Regions from separate parts of the Bacillus sp. DU-106 genome, predicted to be linked through region 2. Evidence: riboswitches for the same ligand, from Rfam matches in the RefSeq annotation. Region 2 holds a riboswitch; the other holds the start of a gene.
What was found. A riboswitch is a leader RNA that binds a small molecule or an ion and turns the genes downstream of it on or off. The one in region 2 is predicted to bind FMN.
Positions count from the first base shown of each region.

Region 1: it holds a riboswitch for FMN, as region 2 does, so the genes downstream of both, C3Y97_RS07375 (ECF transporter S component) here and ribD (bifunctional diaminohydroxyphosphoribosylaminopyrimidine deaminase/5-amino-6-(5-phosphoribosylamino)uracil reductase RibD) in region 2, are expected to answer to the same signal.

Region 1 is NZ_CP026607.1:1,419,261-1,430,403, reverse strand. It holds gene C3Y97_RS07410 (MerR family transcriptional regulator) at 1-784, opposite strand, end outside; gene C3Y97_RS07405 (metallophosphoesterase) at 784-1,560, opposite strand; gene C3Y97_RS07400 (LysM peptidoglycan-binding domain-containing protein) at 1,627-2,106, opposite strand; gene C3Y97_RS07395 (CPBP family intramembrane glutamic endopeptidase) at 2,129-2,692, opposite strand; gene recQ (ATP-dependent DNA helicase RecQ) at 2,692-4,221, opposite strand; gene C3Y97_RS07385 (YpbB family protein) at 4,211-5,272, opposite strand; gene C3Y97_RS07380 (ferredoxin) at 5,571-5,819, shown strand; gene C3Y97_RS07375 (ECF transporter S component) at 5,941-6,519, opposite strand; FMN riboswitch at 6,682-6,821, opposite strand; gene C3Y97_RS07370 (hypothetical protein) at 7,070-7,756, shown strand; gene C3Y97_RS07365 (peptidoglycan DD-metalloendopeptidase family protein) at 7,921-8,535, opposite strand; gene C3Y97_RS07360 (cob(I)yrinic acid a,c-diamide adenosyltransferase) at 8,619-9,200, opposite strand; gene resE (sensor histidine kinase ResE) at 9,337-11,112, opposite strand; gene resD (DNA-binding response regulator ResD) at 11,112-11,143, opposite strand, start outside.
Region 2 is NZ_CP026607.1:4,108,097-4,119,239, reverse strand. It holds gene bioA (adenosylmethionine--8-amino-7-oxononanoate transaminase) at 1-1,155, shown strand, start outside; gene bioD (dethiobiotin synthase) at 1,155-1,883, shown strand; gene bioF (8-amino-7-oxononanoate synthase) at 1,849-3,036, shown strand; gene C3Y97_RS20820 (alpha/beta fold hydrolase) at 3,033-3,773, shown strand; gene bioC (malonyl-ACP O-methyltransferase BioC) at 3,739-4,548, shown strand; gene bioB (biotin synthase) at 4,550-5,548, shown strand; gene C3Y97_RS20805 (hypothetical protein) at 5,731-6,051, shown strand; gene ribH (6,7-dimethyl-8-ribityllumazine synthase) at 6,074-6,535, opposite strand; gene ribBA (bifunctional 3,4-dihydroxy-2-butanone 4-phosphate synthase/GTP cyclohydrolase II) at 6,554-7,747, opposite strand; gene ribE (riboflavin synthase subunit alpha) at 7,760-8,404, opposite strand; gene ribD (bifunctional diaminohydroxyphosphoribosylaminopyrimidine deaminase/5-amino-6-(5-phosphoribosylamino)uracil reductase RibD) at 8,386-9,498, opposite strand; FMN riboswitch at 9,804-9,947, opposite strand; gene C3Y97_RS20780 (CDGSH iron-sulfur domain-containing protein) at 10,138-10,344, opposite strand; gene C3Y97_RS20775 (DUF2552 family protein) at 10,484-10,729, shown strand; gene C3Y97_RS20770 (alpha/beta hydrolase) at 10,739-11,143, opposite strand, start outside.

The sequences.
Region 1 (11,143 bases), 2.7 Mb from region 2:
TTCCGATAAATCCAACAGAAAGAGATTCCCTTTTTTCTTGTAATAAATTTATAAAGTTCATCGTCTTTTTCATTTCTTGTTCGTCAGCAAAAGATATAAATACATATTTCGGCTGTATTTCCTCTACCGCTGATAACATACCATCTTCAGCTAAGCTTGTCCTAATATATATCGCCTCATATCCTTTTAAGCGTAAATAAGTTGAAAAAATAAATCCTTTCAATGCATCCTTTTCTAACACAATAACTTTGTATAAAGAGGAAAACATTGAGGCATTGTGATACACCATCCCTAGACGCGTTTGTAAAAATGATAGTGCATATTGAAATTGCACCATTGAAATCTCATTATTATTTTTTGACGTTAATAATTTGTCTGTCACTCGAAGAACGATACTGGCAACAACCTTTTCTGTTGAATATATACTAAAAGCTTCGTTTAATAATGCAGCAATTGTAATTTCATCAAATTTTAACAAAGCTTGTAGCAAATCGTCCACTAAAACAACTTCTTTATCGAAATGTATCTCTTTTTGAACTGTACTCTGCAAACGATTCTCTTCTAATAACTGAACTGCTTGTCCAATCATCATACCGGAAGAAACTTTTTCCATTAACCATTTTAAAATTTGAATATGCTCTTCTGTATATAAGCGATGCCCAGCTTGATTCCGCTTTGGGGCAATAATTTGATATCGTCTTTCCCATGCACGAAGCGTACTCGGCTGAACTCCAATTATATTCGAAACGGCTTTTATATTATATTTCCCACTAAGAGTTGGCATCATTTCCCTCCGCACAATGTAATGATATGTGTTTGAGCAGGTGCTCGGAAACGAAGTGGTATCAATGTTGTTCCATACCCATTACTAACAAAGAGAATCGTATTCAAATGGTTATATACGCCACCTTTTAAATATTTTTTAGATGGGAATAATCGGATTTGTCCTCCATGCGTATGTCCACTTAACACAAGTGAAATCTGTTCATTTCCAGACATTTTTTTTATTATATCAGGGTTGTGACTAACTAGGATACGAAAACCCTCTTCTTTACAATCCGCCAATGCCAAATCTAGACGATCACGGTGCAATCCAACATCATCTATACCGAGCAAACAAATTTTCTCTCCTAATTCAGACTCAAATACCACTCTTGTATTATCTAAAACTTTTACGTTATTTTCTAATAATAACGCATCTAATTCATGATATTCTATCTCATAATCATTGTTTCCCCACACAAAATATACAGGACCTATCTCTCTTAACTTTTGAATATTCGCAGAGATTTTTGATAAAGAGACACCTTTCTCTGCTAAATCTCCTCCGATAATTACGAGATCTACTTTTCCTTTTACTTGTTCAATTAACAAATTCGAAATGACCCTTCTATGAATATCAGAAATAAAAAACACATTTACTTTTTGAAAACTTTTCGGAAATTCTTTAAATACTAAAGTATGTTCCAACACCGTATTACGCATCGCTTCTTTATACATCACAAAAAGTAATAAAATCCCCATGCCTATGAGAGTACTGAATAATATAATCCATATCATATTTTTGACTCCCTCCTCATAAAGATAATCCTAGGCTTTTATAACAAACTGTGATCGCTTAACTCGCTAGCTTTCTTGCTTTGTGGACTTATCTTTTATCGGAATTTTTAATTCTTGACCTGCACTCACTTCATCTTCCTGCAAGTTATTATACTTTTTAATTACTTCAATTCCATTTCCATCTGAAAAATATTGCTTCGCTATACTTTCTAAAGTTTCTCCCTCTTTCACAGTATGCGTTATTACTTTTTCAGAATGTTTCTGCGACTCAGATTTAGCTGAATCAAAGAAGATTACTTCAAACGCACTTTTTCCAGCATTATTACTATCACCCTTCACCTGAATATATTTATCCGTGTACCACAAAATACTAATCGGCAGAAGAATGAATAGAAATGTTAAAACCCGGACGAAAATGTGATTTATTTTAAACTTTTGTTTTTTCTCTTTATTTCTATGAATTTCACTACGCGGCGGTAAACTTTCTTTTTCTTCCACTCGCTCAACTTCTAATTCCTCTTCAAAATCAGGAATTCGTTTCCTCATGTTGTTCACCACCACCTTCCATTTATTTTCTTAATTGGAGTCCCATTATAAAATCAACAAGAAAGTGTGCAAAGATTGTTATAAACAAATTTCCTGTCCATTCAAATACATAACCAAAGACAAAACTAATGAAACAGACGAAACAAAATAAAAATGGCTTTGTTATATAACGAATATGTAACACTGCAAATACGAAGCTCGCAATTACAATTCCAAAATGAGTCTGTACTACACCTCTAAATAAAAATTCTTCTGCAAAACCAATCAAGAACGTAATAACGAGTAAGTGTAGAACGGACATTCCTCGAAACATCTTATCGTTAATACCACCATCATCAAACCATGACTCCGGAAACACTCGCATTGCAACATAATCTAATAACACAATACCAATCGCTAACAAACCACCTATAATAAGTATAGATACTGGTTCCCATTTCCATAAATTAAAGACTTCTTTTACATCTTGAAATAATATATATGCCAGTAAACAGCCAATACCGATAATAATTAACTGTGTTATATATAGATTCAGCCTTATTTCCTGCGGACTCATATCTTCAACATTATGCCTTTGAATGTTCATCATTCCTCCATCTTTTCTAGGCCGAAAAGCTTTTGTAACTCTGTTTCCCAATTATAGTCGAAATCCGATTGTTGCGCTCGTCTTTTTTTATAATCTTCTTTGGTAATACCGCAATAATCGCAGCAATTAATTAACTCTTGCTCTTTCCTATAACCGAACTGTTGCAGCACATATTCACGTCTACACCCTTTAACTTGTATCCATGACTTCATATTTTCTAGCTCACTATATTTATTACGCAACCTTATTTCTACTTCAGCTATTAATCGGTTCATGATTTCATCTGACAAACCTTCTAACAATAATCTTCGTTGTTGTATAATTCCAACCTGTTCGAGATGATAACGAACGAAACGCCAATATTGCTCATTAAATCTTGCTGCATTATAACAAATTTCTTCTACATCTTCTATTGGTAATTCCTTCGTTTGAAATATTCTTTCTTGTAGTAAAGAAAATAAAAATTTTATTTGTGACTTACTTGGCAATTCATCCTCAATGATTGAAATTGGTAAATCATGATCCAACGGACTACATAATAAAATAGCTATACTCGGTTCGCCATCTCTTCCAGCTCTTCCGATTTCTTGTAAGTAAGAGGCTATATTAGTTGGATAATGAAAATGAATAATATATCGCGTATTCGCCTTATTTACCCCCATACCAAATGCACTTGTGCATATTACAAGTTGCAATTGATCGTTCATAAACTGCTGTTGAATTAACATACGCTCTTCATGTTCCATACCACCATGATAAAAAGCTACACCAGTAACACCTTTCCCTCTCAAGTATTCCGTTAACCTTTCTGTCCACGCTCTACTTGAGCAATATACAATCCCCGGCCCTTGTAAATACATCACCTGCTCTAAAAGCGCCTCTTTCTTTTCTTCTATCGTCTCTACAAATTGCACATCCATTGCAATATTAGGACGATCAATAGAGTATACATGTTCCGCGGCACCCTTTAAATTTAAACTATCTGCGATATCCTGCAGTACCCCTTTTGTCGCTGTGGCTGTCAATGCTAATACTGTAGGAGAACCAATATTTTCAATAACTACATTTAGTTTTTTATAGTCCGGTCTAAAATCATAACCCCATTGAGAAATACAATGAGCCTCATCAACAACAAATAATGAAATATGAATTTTCTTCAATTCCCTAATTAATAACTCCGACTGCAACATCTCTGGTGAAACAAAAATAAATTTATATGAAGATAATTTTTTCATCGCTTCTCTTTTTTCATTTAATGTCCGAAAACTATTAAATGCTATCACTCGGTTTTTCACAACATACTTTAATTGTGTCACTTGATCTTCCATTAAAGATAATAACGGTGATACAACAAGCACTGTTCCTTCTCGCATAAGCCCCGGAAACTGATAGCACATAGATTTCCCTCTTCCAGTCGGAAGCATTGCTATCACATCTTTTCCTTCTAATAAATCTGTAATTACTCCTTTTTGACCTGGACGAAATTCAGAATATCCAAACCACTTATATAAATATTCTTCAAGTTTCATTTACACCCTCCATCCGCGCTAATACAAGACGAACTTCAAAATAAGAGATATCTTCTCCAACCGCTTGTTTCAAAACACGTAACTTCCGCGTTTGCAATGCTTCAATTACTTTTATTACTTTGTCTATCTTTTCTTTTTCCATAAACATTTCAATAGAAAAATCTTTTTCTCGCAAAGCAATTTCAACAAAATGATCTTCTATCGTTGCAACCTTTAAATTCCGAATCGTCGCTATTTCTTCTAAAGAACGTCCTTGTCTCCAAAAATTATATGTTTTTTTCGTGGATAAACTAAATAATTCAGCTCTCTCATTTGGATAAGATATAATTTCAGCTAATAGTGGAAATTCATTTTCTTTATCACGAACTTCTTGTATAAAGAAATGTATTGTACCCCAAAATAAAAAATACACCCTGAATATATCTTGTTTCGTAATTTCTGCTAATTGTTGCAATGTACAACCAATGCGTTCATAACCCGTTAATCGATATGTTACAATCGTCGCTTCTATCGCATTACTCTTTTCTAAAAGATTATGTACTTCCGTCCATAGTTTTCTCGCCAACTCACTTCTCTTATATGGCCTTCCTGTTAGAAAACGTTTCACCCACATCATTATTTCTGTATCTTGCTGAATTGGAATAAATCTCGTATTATTCTGTTGTAAATTTGATATGGTTTGAATAATTAATGATAATCTTTTCCAAAATGTTTCACCTAATTCACCATAATGTAAACCATGCAAATGCGCCGGAAAAGCATAAACTTCCTCCCATTTATGTAACTGCATTTTACCCGTAGGTGTTAACACATATGTATTTTCATGTATTTCTTGAATAAAATCCGCTTGCAACAACTTTGCAACTTCACCATCATAGTCATTTCTATTTAATGATTTATATATTCCGAACAAAAAAGAAATTCGGAACATATTTCCATCTTGTAAAGTTTGCGAAGAACGTTTGCCCTTTAGTAAATAATAAATAGAAGAAACGGTTCTTTCACCATTCAATTGTTTTAAACAATGCAACAAAGTATATTGTATTTGCATGACCGCTTCCACCTTCCAATCTTAACTTCATTCTTTTCAGTACAATTACACTATCTACTGTCGCTCATTAAACTTATCATATAAGAACTATATACTTGTATATATTCTATTGTATCAAACGAAATCATATTTACGTATTTTGAAAATCTTATGACATAATTCAAAAATAAGTTGACACTCTAATTGATAAGCATTATCATTATAATTTTATGTTGAAAAGTTTTACAAACCGTTTTACAATAAGGTTATAATTTTTATGGCGAGCTTTTCACATACATATTATCAGGAGGGAAAAAAGATGGCAAAATATACAATCGTTGATAAAGATACTTGTATTGCATGTGGTGCTTGTGGCGCTGCTGCACCAGACATTTATGACTATGATGATGAAGGTATTGCATTTGTAACATTAGATGATAACCAAGGTATCGTTGAAATTCCAGATGTATTAATTGAAGATATGATGGATGCATTCGAAGGCTGTCCAACTGACTCAATTAAAGTTGCTGACGAATCATTCGACGGAGACGCTTTAAAATTCGAATAGTCTTTTATTAACTTCAAAAAACGCCCCTCCTATTGATGAGGGGCGTTTTTTGTATCTAAATTTTATTTTCCTTAATAAAAAACCATTAGTAGTTTCACACTACTAATGGTTTTAGTATATATTATGCATTTTTCATTTTTGCAAACACCCATACTTTCAGGCGTGAAAATAATGCTACAAATACAATTGTTACAACAATCCCTTTAATTAAATTAAATGGTAAGATTGCCGTTACAACCGTTGTTTTTATAGCTTCGCTAGACATAGCTGGTGAATTTAAAAACCAAGTGTACGCCGGGAATATGATGATGTAGTTTAATACACTCATAATAAGTGCCATTGTAATTGTCCCTAGCATTAATCCTGTAGTTAAACTCTTCACAGTACGATACTTTCTAAATAAGAAAGCTGCTGGCCCAATAAATAAACATCCTGCAATAAAGTTTGCAATTTCTCCAACTGGTACTCCCGTTAAACTTCCTTGAATCCCGTAATGTAAAATGTTCTTTATCGCCTCTACAATCACTCCTGCTACTGGTCCAAAGATAATTGCCGCAATTAGAGCTGGTACATCACTAAAATCAATTTTCAAAAATGGCGGAAGCCCTGGGAACGGGAAATCCAACATCATTAGTAAATATGCAATACTACTTAGCATCGCTACACTCACCATCTGCACTACACTGTTTTTTTGTTTCATCTTTCTCTCTCCTTTTCCATCGATCATCTCATGGAAAGTGGAAAGGTTCTGCTATGCCTATTTTTTCATAGAACGAAAAAACCCTTTGTGTTTTACACAAAGGGAGAATTTAAGGCACATCAAACAGACGTTCAAATCCATATCTTTTTTGAACGCTTGAACCTCCATCTTCTCCCATCCAGACTATACTGTCGGCTTTGGAATCACACCAAATCCTGCCTTAACGGCTCGCGGGCTTAGAACAAAATCATAAATAGTTCATCACCGCCGGTCGGGATTTTCACCCTGCCCCGAAGATAGACCGATATTCTATTTTCCCCTTCATTATACAACAACCTCATAACATTGTGAACTAAAAAATTGTAACTTATTTAAAATTAGTTATTTATTTTTCGTAACAACAAATAAATTGCGAGATATTTTACAATACAATCCATATTTTTTATTATTCGGCATTTCTCTTTTGAATTACCTAGTCATATATAATTAAAAGTGATAAGATATTGAATTGTTAAGATAAGAACATTTTCTGAGTTATGGAGGAAATGTCATGAAAAAAGACAAGAGACATTCTATTCGAGAAGCAATGAAAAAAAACTTAAGAAAAGAATACTTTTACTTAAAAAAAGAATTACTTTTCTACTGCCCAATTGATTTAGGCACATTCTCAAACGAGACATACTATGCTACTTTCGATGAAGATGGCATCAGTATTTATCAGTATGATAAAAAAACAGAAAGTAAATTAAAATTGTGTGAGCGTCATCCGTGGAAGAGTTGGAATAAAGTGAAGATTGATCACTATTTGACAACTTCTCAATTTATTTTTCAGGGTGAGCGAAATTGGATCTTATCTCTTTTTCAAAAAGGAAAAGAAGCTCAAAAAATTATTGAAGAGCATACATCTTTACAAACAGAAGTTGTTTCCCGCTCTTTCTTAAAAAAACTTCCTGGTTTTCGTTCTAATACACCACTGAATAAATACATCGGTAGTATTTGTTACACTGCACTTATTGCATTTTTATTAAAATGGATGATTCCATTTCAAGCACCACAAATCGCCCTGTATTCTATCTCGATTGGTTGTATGCTTCTTGGCCTACTTTGTTTGACAATCGGTTTAATTGAACCGACTATCGTACTGTTTCGAACAAAAGAGAAAACAAGAACAAAAGTTTTTTACTTATATAGCTATTTAGCTATTTCTGGATTTATATGTGTCTTTATTTTTTGGTAAAAGAAGCCGTCCCAAAATAAATTTTGGGACGGTTTTCTTTTAGATATAGATGCTCTGATTCACTCAATAGTTCTAGCAAAAGCGCCCATATAATTTCATTTACATTGAATCTTATTTAAGAAGAACATAAATTTGTTCAAAGTTTAATTTTTGAAGCGTTTCCTTTACTTAACATATAATTGTTGATTAGGATAAATTAGCTCTTGCTGCAATCCATTTTTTTCTTTAATTTCCTTAAGTGTCATACTAAATTTCCGTGCAATACTAACTAAAGTATCCCCTTTTTGTACGACATATAATGACGAAGAAACAACTTCATTTCTTTGTTCACTTAAAACAAGCAATGGGTTCATCGCATTCTTTTTCGCCATCGTCCATCTTCCTTGATGAAGTTCTAGATGTAAGTGCGCACCTCGCGATTCTCCCGTGTTCCCTACTTCTCCAATTTTTTCTCCTTTGGAAATATAATCTCCTTGATCCACATATCTCTTATTTAAATGTGCATATACAGCCTCATATTCTCCGTGTTTAATAAATACAACATTTCCATAACTACTTGAATAATAAGACCTCGTTACCTTACCATCTTGGATAGCTGCCACAGGCGTTCCAATCGGCGCAGCTACATCAATACCATAGTGTTTTCCATGCCTTGTCCCAAAATAATCACTTATCTGACCTTCAACAGGCCATGTCCATCGATTTTCTTCTGCATAAACATGTAATTGAGATACAAACAGTATACTCAATAACATGACACCGCATTTTAAAACTTTCATATACATCCTCCGTTTTCTAATTACCACCATACCTTCTCTATTTTGGTATATTACAGAAAAAAGTATACAAAAAAGAAAGTGAATTACTCCACTTCCTTCTCTTTCTTATCACGAAAAACTAATGCACTACGGTTATACTCCACATCTTTCACTTGTAATCGGGCATTTATTACTCGAGCTATCGCAAACAAATAATCAGATAATCTATTTACATACTTTAATACAACTTCATTTATTTTCACTTCTTTTTGCAATGATACTATAGAGCGTTCTGCTCTCCTTACAACAGTACGTGCAATATGAATAGTAGCCGCTGCCTCGCTACCACCTGGCAAAATAAAGCGTTCTAGTGGCGGGGCTTCTTCTATATATAAATCAATCTTTCTTTCTAAACTTTCAACCATCACAATTGTCACTTTATAAGGAATTTTTTGTTCCACTATTGCCAAGTCTCCTCCGCAATCAAATAGTTCATGTTGAATATTTTCGAGCTCATTGTAAATATCTATAAAAGCCCCGCCTTGAAGCTTAGTCATTGCATATCCAATATGAGAATTTGCCTCGTCTATTGTTCCATACGCTTCCACACGGATATCATCTTTATCAACCCTGCCACCTATTACACTTGTCGTTCCTTTATCTCCTGTTTTTGTATATAATTTCATTTCTTCACAGCACCTCTCTTATTATTCTTTATTCGAGCAACATAGAAAAAAGTTCTACCATTCTTTATTTAATTGAGTTTACAAAAAAATAAAAAACAGCAGAACTTTATTCATTATCAACTTTAAAAACGCATATCTAAATTATACGATTCGGTAAATATACAGAGAATGTAGTTCCTTCTCCAACAACACTTGATACAGAAATTTTACCATCATGGCCTTGAACAATATTTTTCGCAATCGCAAGCCCGAGTCCTGTTCCACCCTTTTTCCCACGTGTTCTTGCTTTATCAGCTTTATAGAAACGATCAAATAAAAATGGAATATCTTCTTCTGGAATGCCTGCACCCGAATCTTGTACTTCAAAAATAAGACCGTTATTTTTCGTATCAATTACAAGCGTTACATGTCCGCCTGCATTCGTATGACGTATTGCGTTATCAATTAAATTCGTCAATACTTGTTCCATACGATCTGCATCAAACGGGTATTGTTCAATTGGACCTTTGAAATCAACCGTTAACGCGACCTCTTTATCCTTTGCAATCCCTTGGAATTTACGACCAATTTTTTCAACAAACGGATGTATATCCACTTCACCAATATGTAACTCTACATGACCGCTTTCCATACGAGCTAAATCTAACAATTCATTTACAAGTTTACCTAAACGAACAGATTCATCATAAATAATTTGAACAAACTCATCTATTTCCTCTTTCGTTTGCACAATATCATCTAAAATCGCTTCACTATACCCTTGCAGCATGACCATTGGTGTACGAAGTTCATGTGATACATTCGCAATAAAATCTTGACGCATCTTTTCAAGACGACGTTCTTCCGTCATATCTCGCAGCACTGCTACAGCTCCACGAATTTTCGTTTGATTGTAAAGCGGCGTCATAAGAACTACATAGTTTCCTTTTTGTAAATTAATTTCAACAACTTGTTGTTGTTCGCTTTCTACAACGAGATGGAATAATTCCACAAGTTCAGAAGGTAGTTTTTTACTGAGCTCTATCTCTTTTTCTTCTTGCCAAACTTGTAAGAAATGTTCGGCCGGCGGATTGATTACAACGACTTCACCTTCTTGATTTAACGTAATAACCCCATCTGCCATACTACTCAAAATACTTGCTAACTGCTCTTTTTCTTGTTGCAAGGCGTTCATATTAAACTTCAACTGTTTTCCCATTTGATTTAAGGCCGTTGCAAGCTCACCAATCTCATCCTGAGATACCATAGGAGCCTTTGCATCAAACTTCCCACGTGACACTTCAAAAGCAACCTCACGCATTTTACGAAGCGGTGCTGTAATCCGAGTAGATAAGAAGAAGGCAAAGAAGGTTGTTAATATAATCGCAATTCCAGCCGATAAGAAAATAAAATCAGTTGTTCTTTCCATACCTTGTATCGGTACTTGTAAAGATTCATATACGAACACTGCACTTTGATTTTTTGATTGCACTGGTTTTCCGACGATCATAATATCATTTTCGGTGTTTTTATTCTTCCTACTATTAGACGCTTTTCTAATATTATTCTTAATTTCTTTTTTGTCTGTAAACACAGCCGCTAATTCTTTATCTTCTTTTAAGTCATCCATTGTAAGAGTGACTAACCCTTCTTGTTTCGGTGAAGAAGAGATTTCTTTACCATCTTCTACAATAATAATCCTTGAAAGTGGGTCAGAGAATTTGTAAGCGATATTCTCAATCGTTTTTACATCGGCACCTTCTTCAATTAACTCTGAAACACTTGTTGCAACTTTTTGAAGCCTAGCTTCACTCATATCAACATAATACGTTCTAAAAAACTGTGAAAGTAAAATCGCAACAAATCCAAGAACAAACGAAACGAGAAGTAATATGGTCATCCATAACTTCCCTACTACACTTCTCCAAAGCATCAGTCGTTCACAACCTCAAATTTGTAACCTA
Region 2 (11,143 bases):
TTAGATGAAGCAATTCGTGAGCAATTAAATAAAATTGCTCATTCTACTATGTTAGGACTTGCTAACGTTCCATCTATTTTATTAGCAGAAAAAATTATTGAGGTTGTACCAGATGGATTGAAGAAGGTATTCTATTCTGATTCAGGTTCTACCGCTGTTGAAATTGCAATTAAGATGGCTTTCCAATATTGGCAGCATAAAGGGAAACCAAAGAAACAAAGATTCGTTACATTAAAAGAAGCATATCATGGTGATACAATTGGAGCTGTTTCAGTAGGAGCAATAGACTTGTTTCACCAAGTGTATAGTTCGCTCTTATTTGATGCGATTAAAATGCCGTATCCATATACATATCGTTCTCCTTACGGAAATAATAAGGAGGAAATTGTAAAAATCCATTTAGAAGAAATGGAAGAATTGTTGAAAGAAAAGCATGAAGAAGTAGCTGCCATCATTGTAGAGCCATTAATGCAAGGTGCTGGCGGAATGATTACAATGCCAAAAGGATATTTAAAAGGACTGCGCGATTTATGTACAAAGTACAATGTATTATTTATTACAGATGAGGTAGCGACTGGATTTGGGCGTACAGGGAAAATGTTTGCGTGTGAACATGAAAATGTGACGCCAGACATTTTAACTGCTGGGAAAGGTTTAACAGGTGGATATTTACCAATTGCAGTTACGGTAACGACAGATGAAATATATAATGCCTTCTTAGGAGAATATGAAGAACAAAAAACATTTTTCCATGGACATAGCTACACAGGTAATCCGTTAGGGTGTGCCGTAGCAATCGCGAATCTAGAACTATATGAAAAAACAAATTTAATAGAAGAAGTGGCACGTAAAACGGATTATGTGACAGCGCAATTAGAAAAGCTCTTTGCGTATAAACATGTAGGTGATATTCGTCAGTGCGGATTAATGGTTGGTATTGAGCTTGTGAAGAATAAGAAAACGAAAGAAGCGTTTGACTGGACAGAAAGAGTCGGTGTTCAAGTATGTAAACGCTCAAGAGAGCTGGGTATGATTTTACGACCGCTAGGTAACACGATTGTATTTATGCCACCACTTGCTTCTACTTTTGAAGAAATTGATGATATGTTACGCATTTTATATAAGGCAATCTCGGATGTTACGGAGGGAGAATAATGAGTGGTTTTTTTATAACAGCAACAGATACTGAAGTGGGGAAAACTGTCGTTGCCGGTGCATTAGCCGGTGTATTTAGAGAATTGGGATATAACATCGGAGTATATAAACCGTTGCAAAGTGGGCATGTTGCATCAAACCCTGAGGGAGATGCGGCAAGGTTAAAAGCATTATCAGGTGTACCGACACCAGAAAATGAAATTTGCCCTTATTCTATTGAAGAACCACTTGCTCCGAGACTTGCCATGAAAAGAGCTGGAAGAGTAGTAAAGTTAAAAGAAATTACTGATTACTATAATGAACTATTAAAAGAGTTTAATAGCTTATTTGTAGAAGGGGCAGGTGGGCTTGCTGTCCCATATACAGAAGATGCTTTAGTAATTGATTTTGCAAAAGAATTACAGTTGCCTCTTATTGTAGTAGCTCGTCCTACATTAGGAACAGTAAATCATACAGTGTTAACGATTGCTTACGCAAAGGCGCATGGTTTAACCGTAGTGGGTGTCATTTTATCAGGTTGCAAAGAATGTGAAATGGAAAGAGTGCAAGAAAATAAAGAGATGATTGAAGAGCTGAGCGGGGTACCAGTTTTAGGATTATTGCCATTCTTTGCAGGTGAGTTTACGAAAGAAGAAGTATTAGAATCTGCAAAAGAACATATTATGATTTCAAAATTAGAGGAGTTTATCCAAAATGAATCAAACGTGGCGGGCGCACCTTCAATCTAAATTACAACAATTACATGAGCAAGGGCAGTATCGTGATTTATATGTAACAGAGAAGGCAGAAGAGACTTGGCTTATTCGAGATAAAAAAAGGATGTTAAATTTAGCGTCAAATAATTATTTAGGGTTAGCTGGAGATGAAAGGTTAAAAGAAGTTGCTATTGCCTGTACAAAAAGATATGGAACTGGAGCGACTGCCTCTCGTCTCGTTGTAGGAAATCATCCATTATATGAAGAGGTTGAGAGAAGCATATGTGACTGGAAAGGTACTGAAAGAGCTTTAATTGTAAATAGTGGATATACGGCAAATATAGGTGCCATATCTTCTTTAGCCTCTCGGCACGATATTGTTTTTAGTGATAAGTTAAATCACGCAAGTATTGTTGATGGAATCATATTAAGCGGGGCAGAGCATAAAAGGTATCGTCATAATGATTTGGATCATTTAGAGAAGTTGTTGAAAATGGCTTCGCCTGAAAAAAGGAAATTAATCGTAACAGATACCGTTTTTAGTATGGATGGTGATACTGCGTATTTGAGAGATTTAGTACAGCTGAAAGAGAAATACGGGGCAATCATTATAGTCGATGAAGCACATGCGAGTGGAATATATGGAATCGGCGGAGCTGGGTTATCTCATATAGAAAAAAATCTTGCTCAAAAAATTGATATACATATGGGGACGTTTAGCAAGGCTTTAGGGTGTTATGGTGCGTATTTGACAGGTGATGAAATTTATATAGAGTATTTACAAAATATGATGAGAAGCTTTATTTTTACTACAGCTTTACCACCAAGTACGTTAGGAGCGGTGCAAAAAGCAATTGAAATTGTAAAAGAAGATAACGAAAGAAGAGAGAACCTTATAGCAAACGGAGAATACTTCAGAACTAAATTAAGGGATGCTGGTTTTGATATTGGGAATAGTTCAACTCATATTGTACCGATTGTAGTCGGTTCAAATGAACATGCTTTACGGTTTAGTAAAAGGTTGCAAGAGGCAGGGATTGCGGCTATTGCAATTCGTCCGCCAACTGTGCCGGTTCATAGTTCTCGAATTCGCTTTGCAGTTACATCGCAACATACAATAGCTGATTTAAAATGGGCTATTGACCGAATTATCCACATTGCGAAAGAAGAGGAGCTTTTCGTATGAATGAGCTAAAGATTATTTTTATCCCCGGATGGGGAATGGAAGAGAATATTTGGGATTTAGTACTTCCGTATTTTAAAGGATATTCTGTTCAATGCATAGATTGGCGTAATGTGAAAGAACGAAGTGAATTTGCGGACCGAATTATAGATGTAGCGCATAATGACAACGTAATATTGGTTGGATGGTCACTAGGAGCGTTAGCAGCAGTTGAAGCTTATAAAAAGATTCAGGCAAAAGGCATCGTATTAATTGGTGGTACTGCTAAATTTACAAATACGAGCGATTACAGTAACGGATGGAATGCTTTGCATGTAGAACGGCTGAAAAGGAATTTGGCGAGAAGGAAAGAAGATACGCTCAAGCGGTTTTATGAAAATATGTTTACGAAAGATGAGCTAAAAGAGAATAAAAACTTTGAAGACATTGTAGACCGTTTTAAAGGTGATTCTATTCAGTCTTTACAACTAGGTTTGGATTATTTAATAGAAACAGATATGAGAGAAGAACTAAAAGAAATTAAAGTACCTATACTACTTATTCACGGAGAACAGGATGTAATATGCCCATTGTCTGCGGCACGTAGTATGACGGAAAATAGCAGCAGCGAGCTGAAAGTAGTAAGTGAAGCAGGGCATGCATTATGTGTGACAAATTTTGAATATTGCGCAAATGAGATAATTCAATTTGTAGAGGGGATACGACATGATCAACAAAACGTTACTACAAAAACGGTTTAATGGGGCAGCCGTATCTTACGATCGATATGCAAATGTACAAAAAAAGATGGCACATTCATTACTTTCAATCTTAAAGGAACGATATAGTGAAACGGCATCAATACGTATTTTAGAACTGGGATGCGGGACGGGGTATGTAACAGAGCAATTATCAAAGTTATTTCCGAAAGCACATATTACAGCAGTTGATTTTGCTGAAAGTATGATTGCGATTGCGCAAACTAGACAAAATGTAAAAAATGTAACGTTTCACTGTGAAGATATTGAGCGATTACGATTAGAAGAATCATATGATGTCATTATTTCAAATGCTACATTTCAATGGTTAAATAATTTACAACAAGTGTTAAGAAATTTATTTCAACATTTGTCTATAGATGGGATATTACTCTTTTCAACGTTTGGACATGAAACGTTTCAAGAATTGCATGCTTCGTTCCAACGTGCGAAAGAAGAAAGAAATATAAAAAATGAAACATCGATTGGTCAACGTTTTTATTCAAAAGATCAGTTGCTTCATATATGTAAGATAGAAACAGGGGATGTGCATGTTTCTGAAACATGTTACATAGAGAGTTTTACAGAAGTTAAGGAGTTTCTGCATTCTATTCGAAAAGTAGGAGCAACTAATAGCAATGAAGGATCATATTGTCAAAGTCCCTCACTCTTTCGTGCGATGCTACGCATATACGAAAGAGACTTCACGGGAAATGAAGGGATAATGGCAACGTATCATGCTTTATTTATACATATAACAAAAGAGGGGAAGAGATGAAATGAAACAAGTACAAACAAAAAGGGATTGGAAAAAACTTGCATACGACGTAGTGGAAGAGAAGATGATTACGAAAGAAGATGCAATAGCGATATTAGAAGCTGATGATACCGAAGTTTTAGAAATTATGAATGCGGCTTACATTATTCGCCATCATCACTTTGGTAAGAAAGTAAAATTGAATATGATTATTAATACGAAATCTGGATTATGTCCTGAAGATTGTGGATATTGCTCACAGTCTATTATTTCAGAAGCACCGATTGATAAATATGCATGGTTAACGCAGGAGAAGATTGTAGAAGGGGCACATGAAGCAATACGCCGTAAAGCAGGTACATATTGTATTGTAGCGTCTGGTCGTCGTCCGACGGATAAAGAGGTAAATCACGTAATTGGAGCAGTTAAGGAAATTCGTGAAACGACAGACTTGAAGATTTGTTGTTGTTTAGGTTTCTTAAATGAAGATCAAGCAGGACGTTTAGCGGAAGCAGGCGTGCATCGTTATAACCACAACTTAAATACACATGCAAATAATTACGATAGTATTTGTTCAACTCATACGTATGATGATCGTGTTGATACAGTTCAAAAAGCAAAACAAGCGGGCATTTCCCCATGCTCGGGAGCGATTTTTGGCATGGGAGAAACAATTGAAGAGCGTGCTGAAATTGCATTTGAATTACAACGTATAGATGCAGATTCTATCCCTTGTAATTTCCTTGTTGCTGTAAAGGGGACACCTCTTGAAGGACAAAAAGAGTTAACTCCAGTAGAATGTTTAAAAGTACTGGCAATGATGCGTTTTGTAAACCCAACAAAAGAAATTCGTATTTCAGGAGGACGTGAAATCAATTTACGTTCTGTACAGCCAATCGGTTTATTTGCAGCAAACTCTATTTTTGTCGGGGACTACTTAACGACAGCTGGACAAGAGCCGACTGCGGACTGGGGTATGATTGCAGATTTAGGATTTGAGATTGAAGAATGTGCATTATAAGATAGATGAAAAAGCAAACTTGTAAAAGGGTTTGCTTTTTTTGTAAATAAAATGTAATAAATAGTTGTAAACGCTTGATATTATTGGTTTTTAAGCGAAAAAAAGAATTTTTGTGGACGAATTTTCCAAGCCCTAGTTGTACATAGTAAATATGTAATTTATATTGGGTTGGAGGATTTTACATGTACAAATACATATTAGCGATTATGACTTGTTTAATTTTAATAAAAGCAATAAGTTCTGATCCAGTTAAGGCTGCTGAAAATCCTGAACAAAAAGAAATGCAACAAAGAATCGAACAACACTTTCGAACGAAAGCTGAACATTTTGGATTGAAAACGGAAGGAAAAGATTTAAAGGAAGTTAGAAAAGAAATTACTATTATAGAAGAAGCGAAAAAAAGAGAGAATGTATGGAGAACGGCACAAGCTCTTCATATAAAAACAGAAGGAAAAACGATGAATGAATTAATAAAAGATGTACAAAAAAAGGTGAAAAAATAAAAAGAGGCCGCAGCCTCTTTTTTTATGCCCATTGTTTTGATAAGTGAGCCATTTCAATTGCAGCAACAGCTGATTCATATCCTTTATTACCAGCTTTCGTACCTGCGCGTTCAATCGCTTGTTCAATTGTTTCTGTCGTTAATACGCCGAAAATAACTGGGATGTCCATTTGTAGTGGTAAAGACGCAACACCTTTTGCTACTTCATTACAAACGTAATCGTAGTGAGTTGTAGCACCTCGGATTACAGTACCTAATGTAATAACAGCATCATACTTTCCGCTACTAGCCATCTTTTTAGCGATTAAAGGAATTTCAAATGCACCAGGAACCCAAGCAACATCAATATCATTTTCTTCTACACCGTGACGCTTTAACCCGTCTAAAGCGCCGCCAAGTAACTTACTTGTAATAAATTCGTTAAAACGTCCAACAACAACTCCAACTTTTAATCCTGTACCAACTAAATGACCTTCGAATACCATAATAAATCTCTCCTTTAATTATAAGTTTAGTAAGTGTCCTAATTTGTTTACTTTCGTTTGTAAATACGATTTATTCTCTTCTTTTGCTGGCATTTGCAACGGTACACGCTCGACTACTTCTAAATCGTAACCTTGTAAGCCAGCAATTTTTCTTGGGTTATTCGTTAATAATCGTAAACTCTGTAAACCTAAATCTTTTAATATTTGAGCACCGATACCGTAATCACGAAGATCAGCAGGGAAGCCGAGTTTTTCATTTGCTTCTACAGTATCAAATCCTTCTTCTTGTAATTTATAAGCACGAAGCTTATTAAGAAGCCCAATGCCTCTTCCTTCTTGCCTCATATAAAGAAGAACACCTTTTCCTTCACGCTCAATTTGAGCAAGTGCTGCATGGAGTTGTGGTCCGCAATCGCAGCGATGTGAACCGAATACATCTCCTGTTAAGCATTCAGAATGAACACGTACAAGTACCGGTTCACCTGTTGAAATATCACCTTTTACAAGTGCGATATGTTCTTTCGTATCTAATGAGTTAGAATAGCCAATTGCGTGGAAAGTACCGAAATCTGTAGGTAATGTAATTTCCACTTCTCTCGTCACAAGTGTTTCATGATGGCGGCGGTAAGCAATTAAATCTTCTATTGTAATCATTTTTATATCAAATTGTTTTGCGCATTCTATTAAATCAGGTACACGTGCCATCGTGCCGTCCTCATTTATAATCTCGCAAATAACTCCAGCTGGTTCGGCACCGCATAGCTTTGCTAAATCAACAGCAGCTTCTGTATGACCTGCACGACGCAGGACACCGCCTTCTTTCGCAATTAATGGAAAGATATGTCCAGGTCGATTGAAATCAGCACCTTTTGATGCGGGGTTTAACAATTCTTGTATCGTAGTTGCACGTTCGTGAGCGCTAATCCCTGTTGTTGTAGAGACATGGTCAATGCTCACTGTAAACGCAGTATGATGTGAATCTGTATTATGAGATACCATTGGTTCTAATTGTAGACGTTCTGCGTACCCTTCCGTAATCGGTACACAAACGAGACCACGGCCATGTGTAATCATAAAATTAATTGTTTCTGGTGTAATGTACTCTGCTAAAGCAATAAAATCGCCTTCATTTTCTCGGTTTTCATCATCACATACGATAACGACTTTACCTTTTTTTAAATCTTCTAGAGCTTCTTCAATACGATGAAACATTGTGCTTCCCCCTTATAGAAATCCGTTTTCTTGTAAAAAGCTTTCGGTCATTGAACCTACTCGTTTTGTAGGTTTAGTAATAAAGCGTTCAATATATTTACCAATCATGTCACACTCAATGTTTACGATATCTCCGGCATTTTTTGCTCCAATGACAGATTCGCTTACTGTGTGCGGGATGAGTGAAATCGTTATGGAAGATTCGTCTATATCAAATATCGTTAAACTCGTTCCATCAACAGCAATGGACCCTTTCTGCAAACAATAGCGCAGTAGTTCATCAGAAATTGCTATTTTGTAATAGACGGCATTGTAATGTTGTTTTTTATTTAAAATCGTTCCGATTCCATCAATATGTCCTGAAACGAAATGTCCACCGAATCGTCCGTTTGCAGCCATTGCGCGCTCTAAATTTACTTTAGAGTGCGGTTTAAGCATGCGAAGTGATGTCGACTGCATCGTTTCAGGCATTGCATCAACTGTAAATGAAGTAGTTGTAAAGCTTGTTACAGTTAAGCAAATACCGTTAACCGCGATACTATCACCTAAGTGAACATCTGATAAAATTTTTTTTGCATGAATCGTTAATTTCATCGCTTCTCCGCTTTGTTGCATGTTTGCTATCGTTCCTAATTCTTCTACAATTCCTGTAAACATTTCGTCACCTTGTTTCGGGCATTCGCAACGATTTTTATATCATCACCAATTTGTTTCATCTCTTGAATTTTCAAGGAAAGCGCATTTTGTAATTTTGAAAAACCATTTCCTCCAAATAAAGTAGGAGCATCTTTCCCACCAATTAATTTCGGACTTATATAGGTTACAATTTCATTAAAATTGTTTGTTTTTAAGAAACTTGCATGAATCGATTGGCCACCTTCAACGAATAGAGAAAGAATTTGTTTCTCTCCAAGAAAGGAAAGAAGGTCCTCGATTTCTATATGTTTCGTTTCCATTTGGAATATAGCTATATTTTTAGATTCATAAGAAGATATCTTCTCTTCCTTTACATCCTTACCGACAATAATCCATGTCGGTGCTAAACCATCTGTTATAACATGAGAAGATGGTGGCGTTCGTAAATGGGTATCTAAAACAACGCGAATAGGATGTTTCCCACCATTTGGAATTCTTGTTGTTAAATGAGGATTATCAGCTATAACTGTATTCACTCCAACAAGAATTGCATCATGTGTATGGCGATATTGGTGAACATCAGCACGTGCTTCTTCACCTGTAATCCACTTACTTTCACCAGTTACAGTTGCTGTTTTTCCATCTAAGCTCATCGCTGTTTTGATTGTTACAAAAGGGCGCTTCGTTTTCATGTAGTGAAAAAAGTAGCGATTTAATAAAACTGCTTCTGCTTCAAGAACACCGGTCGTTACTTCAATTCTAGCTTCCTCTAATCTTCTTTTTCCGTTACCAGAAACGAGCGGATTACAATCGAGAGTAGCAATTACAACACGCTTAACTCCTTTTTCGATGAGCAATTCACAACAAGGTGGTGTTTTTCCAAAGTGGCTACACGGTTCCAGTGTTACATAAACGGTAGCGTCTTTGGCGTTCTGACCAGCCATTTGAAGGGCATGAACTTCTGCGTGTTCTTCACCAGCTCGTAAATGAGCCCCCATACCAACGATGTTTCCATCTTTTACAACAACAGCACCAACCATAGGATTTGGACTTGTTTGTCCTGATGTCCCTTCTGCTAACTGCAGGGCAATCCTCATATATTCTTGATCTGTCATTTTCTTCACCTCTCCTAAAAAAATCAAAAAACCCCAAGGATTTAATATCCTTGGGGTTTGGGAGACGTGATTTCTAGAAATATAGTTTGAATACGAAAGCATAGGAAAGAAACCTAACGATAATTGATATTTCTGCATAAGGAAAAAACCTAGCAAAATATCAAATTTTTAAACGCTAGTTGTCTCTTTTTATTTCAGCATAAAAAATAAGTATAGAAAATTAAACATATATAAAGAATCAAAATGAATCTTTAAAAATATGCATACTGAAATAAAAGTGTATTCACTATATAAAAAACTAGAAACATATCCTTCTCCCATCCAGACTATACTGTCGGCCCTAGAGTTTCACTAGATCCACCGTTTTCGAGTTGAAAACGGGTCACGGACTTAGAAGTTTTCACTTCATCACCGCCGGTTGGGAATTTCACCCGACCCCGAAGGATGCTGTTTGCTCAAATTATAGCACAAAAAAAATAAAAGGCTAGTAAAAAATATTCGAATGTGAAGAATTGTGTGAAAATATATGCAGGCTGGAATGGAAATAAAAGTATTAGAAATGTTGTAAGGAGAAGGGATATAACGGAGTTGCTAAAAAGAAAAAACATGCACAAAAAAATGTGCATGTCACATGTAAAATTATTCTGCCTCTGGTGCTCTAACAACAGATTCGAATTTACCTTTATGCGAAGCGTCGCAATAAGGCATATTTTTTGATAAACCACAACGGCATAAAGAAAATGCCGGTTTTGCTGGGAATACATTCCCTTGTGAGTCGACTAATTCCACGTCCCCTGTAACGCGAAAAGAGCCATTATCATTTACTTTAATTTGTACTTTTGCCAACGTTATCCCTCCTTCCCAAACGCTTAATTTCATCATATAATCAAGGGAAGTGCTTGACAATATAAAAAGAGCACTTTGTTTGAGAAAGAAGAGAGTGTTATAATAGTTTTCATAACTGACTAGAGTAAGGTGACGAGAGATGGATAAACAATTACATACATTACGAAACATTGCAAATGAGCGCACGTGGGCATCATTTTTGAATGATAATCATCCATATAGTTTGTTACATTGGTCCATTGCAGGTGTAGGGCAAGAGGCAAAGGATGTTTGGTTACTTCAAGATGAAGTAACATTTCAAACGACAGAATTCCCAACGTTAGATGATGCAATGCAATGGATTTCTGAAAATATGGAACAAGTTACAGACGTTTTAGCGCAATAAAAAACAGGCTTATGCAAGCCTGTTTTTTGTTTCTTTCACATATGTGTTTAAAAATTGATCGACGGCTGCTTCGTACTCTTCTTTATTTTCGTTATAAGAGCAAGCGTGTGCACCGTGTTCTGCAATATAAAGCTGCTTATTATTTTCTTTCGCTTCATATAACGCTTTTGTCATATCGGCTAAAATATAGTCGTCATCTTTACTATGAATAAAGAGAACGGGATTGTTAATGTTTTTTATACAGTCGATTGGTGAAACTTCACGAATTGTATAACCGTCACGAACTTTCAAAAATGCGTTTGCTAAAGGTAATAAAGGCCATTTTGGTAAATGGAATTCAACCTTTAAACGGTGCTGTAATTGTCCTTGAAAATCAGAGAAAGGACAATCTGCAATATAGAAATCAGCACCATC